Regions from separate parts of the Enterobacter sp. UPMP2060 genome, predicted to be linked through region 1. Evidence: predicted binding sites of a transcription regulator. Region 1 holds the regulator's gene; the other holds the start of a gene.

The links. The regulator CRP, encoded in region 1, controls carbon source genes, mostly activating them, when cyclic AMP is high. The targets are predictions, from matches to a motif close to ATGTGANNNNNNTCACAT.
Region 2: ompW (outer membrane protein OmpW) is a predicted target of CRP. The motif match lies at 4,308-4,325, and genes of this name have one in related genera.

What each region holds. Positions count from the first base shown of each region.
Region 1 is NZ_JBSKJQ010000008.1:11,054-18,294, forward strand. It holds gene ACWKXN_RS15880 (ABC transporter ATP-binding protein) at 1-1,103, shown strand, start outside; gene ACWKXN_RS15885 (hydrolase) at 1,216-2,238, shown strand; gene ACWKXN_RS15890 (YheU family protein) at 2,235-2,453, shown strand; gene ACWKXN_RS15895 (phosphoribulokinase) at 2,484-3,353, shown strand; gene ACWKXN_RS15900 (OsmC family protein) at 3,420-3,824, opposite strand; gene crp (cAMP-activated global transcriptional regulator CRP) at 4,136-4,768, shown strand; gene ACWKXN_RS15910 (YccS/YhfK family putative transporter) at 4,826-6,913, shown strand; gene argD (bifunctional acetylornithine/succinyldiaminopimelate transaminase) at 6,910-7,241, opposite strand, start outside.
Region 2 is NZ_JBSKJQ010000003.1:227,345-234,585, forward strand. It holds gene trpB (tryptophan synthase subunit beta) at 1-669, shown strand, start outside; gene trpA (tryptophan synthase subunit alpha) at 669-1,478, shown strand; gene yedE (selenium metabolism membrane protein YedE/FdhT) at 1,659-2,870, shown strand; gene yedF (sulfurtransferase-like selenium metabolism protein YedF) at 2,867-3,100, shown strand; gene ACWKXN_RS10060 (hypothetical protein) at 3,227-3,565, shown strand; gene ompW (outer membrane protein OmpW) at 3,612-4,244, opposite strand; gene ACWKXN_RS10070 (YkgJ family cysteine cluster protein) at 4,527-4,931, shown strand; gene ACWKXN_RS10075 (YciC family protein) at 4,957-5,700, shown strand; gene ACWKXN_RS10080 (septation protein A) at 5,757-6,296, shown strand; gene yciA (acyl-CoA thioester hydrolase YciA) at 6,401-6,796, shown strand; gene tonB (TonB system transport protein TonB) at 6,836-7,241, opposite strand, start outside.

The sequences.
Region 1 (7,241 bases):
CCAAAGCCTCAAAAGCCAAGCAGGCCCAGAGCCGCATCAAGATGCTGGAACGCATGGAGATGATCGCCCCGGCGCACGTGGATAACCCGTTCCACTTCAGCTTCCGCGAGCCGGAAAGCCTGCCTAACCCGCTGCTGAAAATGGAAAAAGTCAGCGCTGGCTATGCCGACCGCATTATTCTCGACTCCATCAAGCTCAACCTGGTGCCGGGTTCCCGCATTGGCCTGCTGGGGCGTAACGGCGCCGGTAAATCGACGCTGATCAAACTGCTGGCGGGCGAGCTTAACCCGGTCAGCGGCGAAATCGGCCTGGCGAAGGGCATCAAACTGGGTTACTTCGCCCAGCATCAGCTGGAATTTTTACGCGCGGATGAATCGCCGATTCAGCACCTCGCGCGTCTTGCGCCGCAGGAGATGGAGCAGAAGCTGCGCGACTATCTCGGCGGCTTCGGCTTCCAGGGCGATAAGGTGACTGAAAACACCGAGCGCTTCTCCGGCGGCGAAAAGGCCCGCCTGGTGCTGGCGCTGATCGTCTGGCAGCGCCCGAACCTGCTGCTGCTCGATGAACCGACCAACCACCTGGATCTCGACATGCGTCAGGCGCTGACCGAAGCGCTGATTGAGTTCGAAGGCGCGCTGGTGGTGGTTTCGCACGACCGTCACCTGATCCGCTCCACCACGGACGATCTCTATTTAGTGCACGGCGGCAAAGTCGAACCGTTCGACGGCGATCTGGAAGACTATCAGCAGTGGCTGACGGACGTGCAGAAGCAGGAAAACCAGCCGGAAGAGTCAGCAAAAGACAACGCCAACAGCGCGCAGGCGCGTAAAGATCAGAAGCGCCGTGAAGCGGAGCTGCGCACCCAGACGCAGCCCCTGCGTAAAGAGATTACCCGTCTCGAAAAAGAGATGGAAAAACTCAACGCCACGCTGGCTATCGTTGAAGAGAAGCTCGGCGATAGCGGCCTGTATGACCAGAGCCGCAAGGCTGAGCTGACCGACTGCCTGCAAACCCAGGCGAAGACCAAATCCAGTCTCGAAGAGTGCGAGATGGCGTGGCTCGACGCGCAGGAACAGCTGGAAGCGATGCTGCAGGCTGACTGACTTATTTACCCCGTTTGAAGAGCAGAATCCGTACCGGGTTCGGAAATCCAGCTTAAACGGGGTACAATTCGGAAAGTATCGTAAATTTCCGACAAGAATCAGCATCGCGCTTATGACCCAAATCATTCCATCAGACTTCGACATTGCGGCCGAAGACAGCACTGAGTTCGTGCCTATGCGCGGCGTGGCCAATCCGCATTTGCAGACCATGCTGCCGCGACTGATCCGCCGCAAGGTTCAGTTCACCCCGCACTGGCAACGGCTTGACCTGCCAGACGGTGATTTTCTGGATCTCGCCTGGAGCGAAGCGCCTGAACAGGCTCGCCATAAGCCGCGTCTGGTGGTTTTCCACGGTCTGGAAGGCAGCCTGCACAGCCCGTATGCGCATGGGCTAATTGAGGCGGCAAAAGCGCGCGGCTGGCTCGGCGTGGTGATGCATTTTCGCGGCTGCAGCGGTGAACCGAATCGTCAGAAACGCATTTATCACTCGGGTGAAACCGAAGACGGGACGTGGTTTTTACACTGGCTGCGGGAAAATTATGGCACCGTGCCAACGGCCGCCGTGGGCTACTCGCTGGGCGGGAATATGCTGGCCTGTCTGCTGGCCAAAGAGGGCGAAAGCGTACCGCTGGATGCCGCCGTCATTGTCTCCGCGCCGTTTATGCTCGAGCAGTGTAGCTACCACATGGATAAGGGCTTTTCCCGCGTCTATCAGCGCTATCTGCTCAACCTTCTGAAGGCCAACGCGGCGCGTAAGCTGAAGGCCTACCCGGATACCCTGCCGGTAAGCCTGCGCCAGCTGAAAAAGGTGCGTCGTATCCGCGAGTTCGACGACCTGATCACCGCGAAAATCCACGGCTTCGCCGATGCGATTGACTATTATCGTCAGTGCAGCGCCATGCCGCTGCTCAGCAAGATCACGCAGCCGACGCTGATTATTCATGCCAAAGATGACCCGTTTATGGATCATCACTCGATCCCCGCTCAGGAATTCCTGCCCGACAACGTTCACTATCAGTTGACCGAGCACGGCGGCCACGTCGGCTTTATCGGCGGCACGCTGCGCCGCCCGAAAATGTGGCTTGAGGCGCGTATTCCTGACTGGCTGACCCCTTATCTGGACGGTGCAAAATGATTATTCCCTGGCAGGATCTGGCTCCCGAAACGCTCGATAATCTGATTGAAAGCTTTGTATTACGCGAAGGCACCGATTATGGTGAACAGGAACGCTCGCTTGAGCAAAAGGTCAACGATGTTAAGCGCCAGCTGAAAAGCGGCGACGTGGTGCTGGTGTGGTCAGAACTGCATGAGACGGTCAATATCATGCCCCGCAACGCGTTTCACGGCTGATCTTCCACCCTTTTCAGTCAGGGAGTTGCTATGTCTGCCAGACATCCGGTTATTGCCGTTACGGGGTCGAGTGGTGCGGGAACCACCACCACCAGCCTCGCATTTCGCAAGATTTTCGCCCAGCTGAATCTCCGTGCGGCGGAGGTCGAAGGCGACAGCTTTCACCGCTACACGCGCCCGGAGATGGACATGGCCATTCGTAAGGCGCGCGATTCGGGTAAACACATCAGCTACTTCGGCCCGGAGGCCAATGACTTCGGCCTGCTGGAACAAACCTTTATAGAGTACGGTAAGAGCGGCAAAGGGCAGTCCCGCAAGTATCTGCACACCTATGATGAAGCCGTACCCTGGAATCAGGTGCCGGGAACCTTTACCCCGTGGCAGCCGCTGCCGGAACCCACCGACGTCCTGTTTTACGAAGGATTGCACGGCGGCGTGGTCACCCCTCAACACGACGTGGCGCGCCACGTGGATCTGCTGGTCGGCGTGGTCCCTATCGTTAACCTGGAGTGGATCCAGAAGCTGACGCGCGACATGAGCGAGCGCGGCCATTCGCGAGAGGCGGTGATGGACTCCGTGGTGCGCTCCATGGAGGATTACATTAACTTCCTGACGCCGCAGTTCTCCCGCACCCATATCAACTTCCAGCGCGTGCCGACGGTGGACACCTCGAACCCGTTTGCCGCTAAAAGCATCCCGTCGCTGGATGAGAGCTTTGTGGTGATCCATTTCCGCAATCTCGAAGGCATTGATTACCCTTGGCTGCTGGCAATGCTGCAGGGCTCGTTTATTTCGCACATGAATACGTTAGTCGTGCCGGGCGGAAAAATGGGGCTGGCGATGGAGCTCATCATGACGCCGCTGGTGGAGCGACTGATGGAAGGGAAGCAGATCGCGTGAGCATGTTCCCTCTCCCTGTGGGAGAGGGTTAGGGTGAGGGCATCAACACGCACGATGCCCCATCAATCACGCCTCGATCACTTCATACGAATGCGTGATTTTTACCGCTTTCTCCAGCATTAACGCCACCGAGCAGTACTTTTCCGCAGACAGGTCCACCGCACGCGAGACCGCCGCGTCTTTCAGCTCTTTACCGGTGACCACAAAGTGCAGGTTAATATGGGTGAACAGGCGTGGCGCCTCTTCGCGACGCTCTGACGTGAGTTTAACCTCACAATCCGTCACGTCATGACGTCCTTTTTGCAGAATCGACACCACATCAATTGCGCTGCATCCGCCTGCCGCCATCAGCACCATTTCCATTGGGCTGGGTGCTTTATCGCCGGAGTTACCGTCCATCAAAATCTGGTGTCCTGACGCGGACTCGCCCAGGAACGTTAAACCTTCAACCCATTTCACGCGCGCTTGCATATTCATTAACTCCAACGTTGCATTTTTGGTGACAGATTACGTGTGCGTTACATTTATCGCAATGGAAGGCGACCTGCATCATGCTGAAGCGAGACACCAGGAGACACGCGGCGAAAGCTATGCTAAAACACTCAGGATGCTACAGTAATACATTGACGTTACACGTGTATGCAGAGGACATCAAACTTTACTGGCTGCGAAACGTTACGGTAGCCGACTTCCCAGGGTATGGGTAAGAATTCGATTGCAACCCCAGAGTCCGGATGCATCTGATGACTCTGGTGACAGCTTATAACAGAGGATAACAGCGCATGGTGCTTGGCAAACCGCAAACAGACCCGACTCTCGAATGGTTCTTGTCTCATTGCCACATTCATAAGTACCCATCGAAGAGCACGCTGATTCACCAGGGTGAAAAAGCGGAAACGTTGTATTACATCGTTAAAGGCTCGGTGGCAGTGCTGATCAAAGATGAAGAAGGGAAAGAGATGATCCTTTCTTATCTGAACCAGGGCGATTTCATCGGTGAACTGGGCCTGTTTGAAGAGGGCCAGGAACGTAGCGCCTGGGTTCGAGCAAAGACAGCATGTGAAGTGGCTGAAATTTCTTACAAGAAGTTCCGTCAGCTGATTCAGGTTAACCCTGACATCCTGATGCGTCTTTCTTCCCAGATGGCGCGCCGTCTGCAGGTCACGTCAGAGAAAGTGGGTAACCTCGCCTTCCTGGACGTTACCGGCCGTATCGCACAAACTCTGCTGAACCTGGCGAAACAGCCAGACGCCATGACCCACCCGGACGGCATGCAAATTAAAATTACCCGTCAGGAAATTGGTCAGATCGTCGGTTGCTCCCGTGAAACAGTGGGCCGTATCCTGAAAATGCTGGAAGATCAAAACCTGATCTCCGCCCACGGTAAAACCATCGTGGTCTACGGAACGCGTTAATTCCGCTTAAACGGCGTGCCATCGCAAGGTGTCACGCCGTTTTTGTCTCTATTCCCCATGTGGCGCAGGCTGATCTATCACCCGGAAGTTAACTACGCACTGCGGCAAACGCTGGTGTTGTGTCTTCCTGTGGCCATAGGCCTGATCCTCGGACATCTTCAACAAGGCCTGCTGTTTTCCCTCGTGCCCGCCTGCTGCAACATTGCCGGTCTGGACACGCCGCATAAGCGCTTTTTCAAACGCCTGATTATCGGTGGCTGCCTGTTTGCCGGGTGTAGCCTCGCCGTACAACTCCTGCTTGCCCGGGATATCCCGCTGCCGCTGATCCTGACCGTGCTGGCGATGACGCTCGGCGTCACGGCGGAAATCAGTTCGCTGCACGCCCGCCTGCTTCCCGCCTCGCTGATTGCGGCCATTTTCACGCTGAGCCTCGCCGGGAACATGCCGGTGTGGGAGCCGCTGCTGATCTACGCCCTGGGGACATTATGGTACGGGCTGTTTAACTGGTTTTGGTTCTGGCTGTGGCGGGAGCAGCCGCTGCGTGAATCCCTGAGCCTGCTCTATGTGCAGCTTGCGGATTACTGCGAAGCCAAATACACCCTGCTCACCCAGCATACCGACCCGGAAAAATCCTTACCGCCGCTGCTGACGCGCCAGCAGAAGGTGGTGGATCTCATAAGCCAGTGCTATCAGCAGCTGCATATGCTCGCCGCCAACAAGAACCACGAGTACAAGCGGCTGCTGCGCACCTTCCAGGTCGGGCTGGATCTACAGGAGCATATCTCCGTAAGCCTTCACCACCCGCAGGAGGTGCAAAAGCTGGTCGAGCGCAGCCACGCCGAAGCGGTGATCCGCTGGAACGCGCAGACCGTATCGGCACGTCTGCGGATCCTGGCCGATGATATTCTCTACCACCGCTACCCGACGCGCTTTAACATGGAAAAACAGCTGGGCGCGCTGGAGAAAATCGCCCGCCAGCATCCCGATAACCCGGTCGGCCAGTTTGCCGCCTGGCACTTCAGCCGCATCGCCCGCGTGTTGCGCACCCAGCGCCCGCTTTATCCCCGCGACCTGATGGCGGATAAGCAAAAACGGCTTCCGCTATTGCCCGCGCTCAAAAGCTATCTTTCTCTTAAATCGTCCGCTCTGCGCAACGCCGCAAGGATTAGCGTGATGCTCAGTACCGCCAGCCTGATGGGCATGGCGCTGCACCTGCCGAAACCGTACTGGATCTTAATGACCGTGCTGTTTGTCACCCAGAACGGCTACGGCGCCACGCGGGTGCGTATTCTGCATCGGGCTGGCGGAACGCTGGCCGGGCTGATCATTGCAGGCGTGACGCTGCACTTCCACGTGCCGGAAGGCTATACCCTGGCAGGGATGCTGGCGATTACGCTGGTGAGCTACCTGATTATCCGCAAAAACTACGGCTGGGCGATGGTGGGCTTTACGGTGACGGCGGTATATACGCTGCAGTTGCTCACGCTCAATGGCGAACAGTTTATTGTCGCGAGGCTGATTGATACCCTGATCGGCTGCCTGATTGCCTTTGGCGGCATGGTCTGGCTGTGGCCGCAGTGGCAGAGCGGGCTGCTGAGGCAGAACGCCCACGACGCGCTGGAAGCCGACCAGCAGGCTATTCGCCTGATCCTGAGCGACGACCCGCAGCCCTCCCCGCTGGCCTATCAGCGGATGAAGGTCAACCAGGCGCACAACGCCCTGTTTAACTCGCTCAACCAGGCGATGCAGGAGCCAGGCTTTAACTCGCACTATCTGGCAGACATGAAGCTCTGGGTGACGCACAGCCAGTTTATCGTCGAGCATATTAACGCCATGACCACGCTGGCGCGCGAGCACACGATGCTAACGCCGGATCTGGCGCAGCGCTATTTGCAGTCATGTGAAATTGCGTTGCAGAGGTGCCAGCAGCGTCTGGAGTATGACGCGCCGGGCGAGTCGGGCGACTCAAATATTCTGGAAGCGCCGGAGACGTTAACCCACGGGCCAATGAGCACCCTGGAGCAGCATTTACAGCGCGTTCTGGGGCATCTGAACACCATGCACACCATTTCGTCGGTGGCATGGCGTCAGCGTCCGCATCACGGCATTTGGTTAACGCGCCGGCTAAAGCGAACCGAGTATTAGCCTTTTACTATCTTCTCGACCGCCGCGGCAAAGCGGGTTAAACCGTCTTCGATGTCTTTGTCTTCTACCACCAGCGACGGCGCAAAGCGCATCACGTCAGGCCCGGCATTAAGCACCATCACCCCTTCGTGGGCGGCGGCGTGCAGGAAGTCGCGCGCCCGGCCTTTGTACTGCGGCTTCAGCTCGGCGCCAATCAACAGCCCCATCCCGCGAATTTCGCTGAACACATCGTACTGCTCATCAATCTTTTGCAGGTGTTTTACGAAAAGCTCGCGCTTCGCGCTCACGGCGTTCAACACCTCCGGCGTGTTGATAATGTCGAATGCGG
Region 2 (7,241 bases), on a different contig from region 1:
GACTGGTCTGGCAGCTATGAAACCGCGCACTATATGCTCGGTACCGCGGCGGGCCCGCACCCGTTCCCGACTATCGTGCGCGAATTCCAGCGCATGATCGGTGAAGAGACCAAAGCGCAGATCCTCGAAAAAGAGGGGCGTCTGCCGGATGCGGTGATCGCCTGCGTTGGCGGCGGATCTAACGCCATCGGCATGTTCGCAGACTTTATCGACGACGCCAGCGTCGGCCTGATTGGCGTAGAGCCTGCCGGTCACGGCATTGAATCGGGTGAACACGGCGCGCCGCTGAAGCATGGCCGCGTGGGGATCTACTTCGGGATGAAATCCCCGATGATGCAAACCGATGAGGGTCAGATTGAAGAGTCTTACTCTATTTCTGCCGGCCTCGACTTCCCGTCCGTCGGGCCACAGCATGCGTTCCTGAACAGTACCGGCCGCGCGGACTATGTCTCCATTACCGATGACGAAGCGCTGGAAGCCTTTAAAACGCTGTGCCGCAGCGAAGGGATCATCCCGGCGCTGGAGTCTTCGCACGCCCTGGCGCACGCGCTGAAAATGATGAAAGAAAACCCGGAAAAAGAGCAGCTGCTGGTGGTGAACCTTTCCGGACGCGGTGACAAAGATATCTTCACCGTTCACGATATTCTGAAAGCACGAGGGGAAATCTGATGGAACGCTACGACAACGTATTTGCAGAGCTGAAATCCCGCCAGGAAGGCGCGTTCGTTCCCTTCGTCACCCTGGGCGATCCGGGCCCGGAACAGTCGCTGAAGATCATCGACACCCTGATTGAGGCTGGTGCCGACGCGCTGGAGCTGGGTATTCCGTTCTCCGATCCGCTGGCGGATGGCCCGACCATCCAGAACGCGACGCTGCGCGCATTCGCCTCCGGTGTGACACCGACCCAGTGCTTCGAGATGCTGGCGGCGATTCGCCAGAAGCACCCGACCATTCCGATTGGCCTGCTGATGTACGCCAACCTGGTGTTCAACCGCGGTATCGATGAGTTTTACGCCGAGTGCGCCCGCGTGGGCGTCGACTCCGTTCTGGTGGCAGACGTGCCGGTCGAGGAATCTGCGCCATTCCGTCAGGCGGCCATGCGCCATAACGTCGCCCCGATTTTCATCTGCCCGCCGAACGCCGATGACGCCCTGCTGCGCCAGATTGCCTCTTACGGACGCGGCTATACCTACCTGCTCTCCCGCGCGGGCGTGACCGGTGCCGAGAAAAAAGCCGCACTGCCGCTGCATCATCTGGTGGAGAAGCTGGCCGAGTATCATGCCGCGCCTCCGCTGCAGGGATTCGGGATTTCCTCCCCGGATCAGGTCACCGCAGCGGTTGACGCGAAGGCGGCAGGTGCCATCTCCGGCTCCGCGATTGTGAAGATCATCGAAAAGAACGTGGACAAGCCAGAGCAGATGCTGGCCGAGCTGAAAGCGTTTGTGACCGTAATGAAAGCGGCGACGCGTAAAGCATAACCTCTCTACCGTCTGGCTTCCTGCCAGACGGTTACCCTTCCTTCCACACCTTCTACAACGGATTACCTCAAAATTGATCCCGTCGATATTTTCGGCGTGAATGGCTTTCCATTCTGGCGTGCAAGCGTATGATCTGGACTCTTTTTTATCTTTAATCCTTCTGAGTTCAGAGGCTTATTCATGTCATGGCACGCCTTCAAACAGACTTACCTGGTTAAGTTCTGGTCACCTGTTCCGGCCGTTATCGCGGCAGGCATTCTCTCTACCTACTATTTCGGCATCACCGGCACCTTCTGGGCCGTGACCGGCGAGTTCACCCGCTGGGGTGGTCAATTGCTACAGCTCGCTGGCGTGCATACCGAAGAGTGGGGTTACTTTAAACTCATCCATCTGGATGGCACACCGCTCACCCGCATCGACGGGATGATGATCGTCGGCATGTTCGGCGGCTGTTTCGCGGCGGCGCTGTGGGCAAACAACGTTAAGTTGCGGATGCCCAAAAGCCGTATTCGCATAATGCAGGCGGTAGTCGGCGGTATCATTGCCGGGTTTGGCGCCCGTCTGGCGATGGGCTGTAACCTGGCCGCTTTCTTTACGGGTATTCCTCAGTTTTCGCTTCACGCCTGGTTCTTTGCAGTCGCCACGGCCATCGGCTCTTACTTCGGTGCCAAATTTACCCTGCTGCCGCTGTTCCGCATTCCGGTGAAAATGACAAAAGTCAGCGCAGCGTCTCCGTTAACCCAGAAGCCGGACCAGGCGCGTCGCCGTTTCCGCCTCGGTATGCTGGTCTTTTTGGCTATGGTCGCCTGGGCGCTTTGCACTGCGATGAATCAGCCCAAACTCGGCCTGGCGATGCTGTTCGGCGTGGGTTTTGGTCTGCTCATTGAACGCGCGCAGATCTGCTTTACCTCCGCGTTTCGCGATATGTGGATCACCGGCCGCACGATGATGGCAAAGGCGATTATCGCCGGGATGGCGGTCAGCGCCATCGGTATCTTCAGCTATGTTCAGCTGGGCGTTGAACCGAAAATCATGTGGGCTGGCCCTAACGCGGTGATTGGCGGCCTGCTGTTTGGCTTCGGGATTGTGCTGGCTGGCGGGTGTGAAACCGGCTGGATGTACCGCGCCGTTGAAGGTCAGGTGCATTACTGGTGGGTGGGCCTGGGAAATGTTATCGGCTCGACGATCCTGGCGTACTTCTGGGACGATCTGTCCCCGGCGCTTGCCACGAACTGGGACAAGGTCAACCTGCTGAGCACCTTCGGCCCTCTCGGCGGCCTGCTGGTCACCTACGCCCTGCTGCTGGTCGCTTTTTTACTGGTTGTCGCGCAGGAGAAACGCTTCTTCCGTCGCGCGAGTGTTAAAACAGAAACCCAGGAGAATGCTGCATGAAAGAGATCGTGCCCGATTACCGTCTGGATATGGTTGGTGAACCCTGCCCTTATCCGGCTGTTGCCACGCTTGAAGCCCTACCGCAGCTCAAAAAAGGGGAAATTCTGGAAGTGGTCAGCGACTGTCCGCAGTCCATCAACAACATTCCGCTGGATGCGAAAAACCACGGCTACACGGTGCTGGATATCCAGCAGGATGGCCCGACCATTCGCTATTTGATTCAAAAATGATCGCTAAGGGCCTCGCGAGGGGCCTTTATCCCATTGAATTACAAGACATCTTGATCCACGGCAAAAACGCGATCTTTGACTTAAGTAAAATCTCACTTCCCTTTTGAAGGAGGTTTTCGCGGTTTGATGTATTTACGAGCTTTACTGGTTTTCGCCTTATTAATTCCCTTCCATGCGCTGCCCCTGAATTTCTCTTCTACCTTCCTGCGCCTTAATTGTCCGCAAAGAGGACTTGTCGAGGTCATTCTGCACGTTTATGACCATACCCAGGAGCGATGGCACGGTCATTTTGAAACCGGTGCGGGACATAAACGTGCGGGAGATACCGAAATCATCCCGTTTGCCAACGGCGATATTCTTTTTCATTCCCTGTCCAGCGACGCTTTCAGCTATTTATATGATGGGGAAAATATCCTGAGGCACTGCGTAAAGCTTGATGAGCGGCCGGTTTATCCGTCGTTTTGAAGTGAGCAAAGCAAACTGGCCACCCTGTGGCCAGTTTGACGGGGGATCAGAAACGATAACCCGCAGAGAACATAAACACCCACGGATCCAGGCGAGTATTGATACTTTGCTGCTGACCGCCCGCCTTGAAGCGTACGTCCGTATCAATATCCATGTACCAGACCGAGGCGTTAATCAGCCAGTCGCGGTTAATCAGATAGTCCAGACCGACCTGCCCCGCCATACCCCACGAATCTTTCAGGCTGAGGTCAGTCAGACCGGCCTCTTTACCGGTATCGTTAAACTTCTCGTCGAAGAAGGTGGTGTAGTTCACACCGGCGCCAATATAAGGACGCACCTTGCTGCTGGCATCGCCAAAGTACCATTGCGCCATCAGCGTTGGCGGTAAATGGTGAACCGTAGCGATATCACCGGTTGCGCCCAGACCCACGCGATGACGGAACGGCGTTGCAGCCAGAAGCTCAACACCAACGTTTTCCGTCGCCATATAGGTGAACGTTAACCCTAACTGGGTGTTATTACTGACGTTAAAACCGCCCATACCCAGCACGTTATCCGATCCTTCAGTCGGGCGAACCGTAGCCGAACCGGCACGAATAAAGAATTCGCCTGCTTCATGCGCATACGCGCCGCCAGAGAGACTGCTTAATACAAGGGCTGCCACCGCTAATTTTTTCATATCCGCTCCATCGTTGTGGTTTTAATCGCGGATGAGAATATACTCACAAATGAGTAATAAGTGATCTGCTACAGATCACATTAAAACCAGTAACTTAACATTCATTGATCTGGATTAATTTTTTGTTACGCATCCAAAAGCGATAAGTTGTTTCCATGTCAATTTTTGGCATTTCACGGTTACAAAATTTTCCCTTTTTCCCCTCTTGCTCTTCCTCTGACGGCTGGATAATTTATCGCTCTCACAAGTTGATTTGATGCGTTCTTCTTTTGCAGGTGTGCCATGAGTGATATCAACCCGTGCATGACGTGCGGAGCCTGTTGTGCGTATTTTCGAGTCTCTTTCTACTGGGCCGAAGCCAGCGATGGCGGCGGTACCGTTCCGGTTCATCTTACTGAGCCGTTAACGCCCTTTCTGCGCTGCATGAGCGGCACAAACCAAAAGCAGGCCCGCTGCGTAGCGCTACAGGGTGAGCCAGGGGTCTCTACCCGGTGTTCTATCTATGATGACCGGCCCAGCCCGTGCCGGGAATTTGCCATGTCGGGGGAAGATGGGCAGGTCAACGAAGCCTGCAATCGCGCCCGGGCGCGCGTTGGATTACCGCCGCTTTACAAAGATATGCTTTTCCATACAAGCCTTGATGCTGCCACAGCAGGTGCATCCGGTGTACAATTGCCGGCTAATTAACACCTGCAATACTCAAGGAGAGTGCATGTCTATCACGGCGAAGTCTGTCTACCGTGACACGGGAAACTTTTTCCGCAATCAGTTCATAACCTTTTTACTGATCGCGTTGCTATGTGCCTTTATCACGGTGGTGCTGGGCCATGCCTTCTCACCGAGTGAAGAACAGATTGCCAGCCTGAGCCAGGGCGACCATCTTGCCGGAAGCGTGGGGCTGTTTGAACTGGTGCAAAACATGACGCCGGAGCAGCAGCAAATTCTGCTGCGGGCGTCTGCCGCGTCCACGTTCTCGGGCCTGATCGGTAATGCGGTTCTGGCGGGCGGCGTTTTGCTGATGATTCAGCTGGTCTCGGCGGGTCACCGGGTCAGCGCCTTACGGGCGATTGGTGCGAGTGCGCCAGTCTTACCTAAGCTGTTTATTCTGATCTTTTTAACCACCATGCTGGTGCAAATGGGGATTATGCTGGTGGTGGTGCCGGGCGTATTACTGGCTATCGTGCTCTCATTTGCGCCTGTGATGGTGGTGCAGGATAAAATGGGGATTTTTACCGCGATGCGCAGCAGCATCAGACTGGCATGGGCTAATATGCGTCTGGTGGCTCCCGCCGTGATCGGCTGGCTGCTCGCCAAAACGCTCCTGCTGTTGTTTGCACCGAATTTTGCGGTATTAACGCCGAACGTTGGCGCGGTAGTGGCGAATACGCTGAGCAATCTGATTTCAGCGGTACTGCTGGTCTATCTGTTCCGCCTGTATATGTTAATTCGTCAGTAATCCTGAGGCGGGCGGCATCGCTGCCTCCCGCCCCGCTCAGAAGATGGAATCACAGAATGAAGCAGTTTCTTGATTTTTTACCGCTCGTGGTCTTTTTTGCTTTTTATAAGCTGTACGATATTTATGCCGCGACTACTGCGCTGATCGTTGCGACCGCTGTTGTACTCATCTACAGCTGGGTGCGCTATCGCAAAGTCGAAAAGATGGCGCTGATAACGTTCGTCCTGGTCGCCGTATTCGGCGGGCTTACTCTGTTCTTCCACAATGATGAATTTATTAAGTGGAAAGTGACCGTTATTTACGCGCTGTTTGCGGGCGCATTGTTAATTAGCCAGTGGGTCATGAAAAAGCCGCTGATCCAGCGCATGCTGGGCAAAGAGCTGACGCTGCCTCAGGAAGTCTGGTCCCGTCTGAATATCGCCTGGGCGGTCTTCTTTATTCTCTGTGGTCTTGCCAATATCTATATTGCCTTCTGGCTGCCGCAGAATATCTGGGTCAACTTTAAGGTCTTCGGCCTGACCGCGCTGACGCTTATCTTCACGCTGTTAAGCGGCGTATACATCTATCGCCACATGCCGCAGGACGACAAGCACTGATTAATGACTGACCAGAACGTCTATGACAGGCGTTCTGGTCTATTCTCTCCGCTGTGAAATCATAGTAGCATCCCGCCTGAAGTCTTCCGTTACGAGTTAAAACAATGACAACAACTAACGCCCCGCAGGGCGAACTGGTTTTACGCACACTGGCAATGCCCGCTGACACCAATGCCAATGGCGATATTTTTGGCGGCTGGCTGATGTCGCAGATGGATATGGGCGGCGCAATTCTGGCAAAAGAGATTGCCCACGGGCGCGTGGTGACTGTGCGAGTGGACGGCATGACCTTCCTGCGCCCGGTTGCGGTGGGAGATGTGGTTTGCTGCTACGCGCGCTGCGTCAAACGCGGCAATACCTCTATTTCAATCAACATCGAAGTGTGGGTTAAGAAAGTCTCTTCTGAACCCATTGGGCAGCGTTATAAGGCCACTGAAGCGCTGTTTATTTATGTTGCAGTGGATAGCGAGGGAAAACCTCGTCAACTTCCGCAGGCCTGATTGACAGGCAAAAAAAAAGCCTCCATCAGGAGGCTTTTTTTATTCCATCTGCGCCCCGCCGTTCAGGCGGAAAACAATATTCACAATCAGTCCGCTGCCCGGTTTTCCGGCTTCATAGCGCCATCTGCGCATCGCCGATTTCACTTCGCGCTCAAACATATTGGAAGGCTGAGCGGACAAGATTTCCACGTTATCCACGCGGCCATCGGCAGTGACGTCAAATTTAACCCGTACGCGGCCTTCAATACGTAAGGCCTGCGCTCGCGCCGGATATTGAGGCTGGTTGCGACTCAGCGCGCGCGGGCCCGCAGGGGCACTGACTGTCGGCTTAGGCGCGGTTGCGGTGTTATTCATCACCGGACGCGAAGGCGCCGCATTCTCGACCGTCTGGGTCGCACGCGGTTCAACCGGACGTTCCTCGCGTTTCGGACGCTCCTCGACCTTC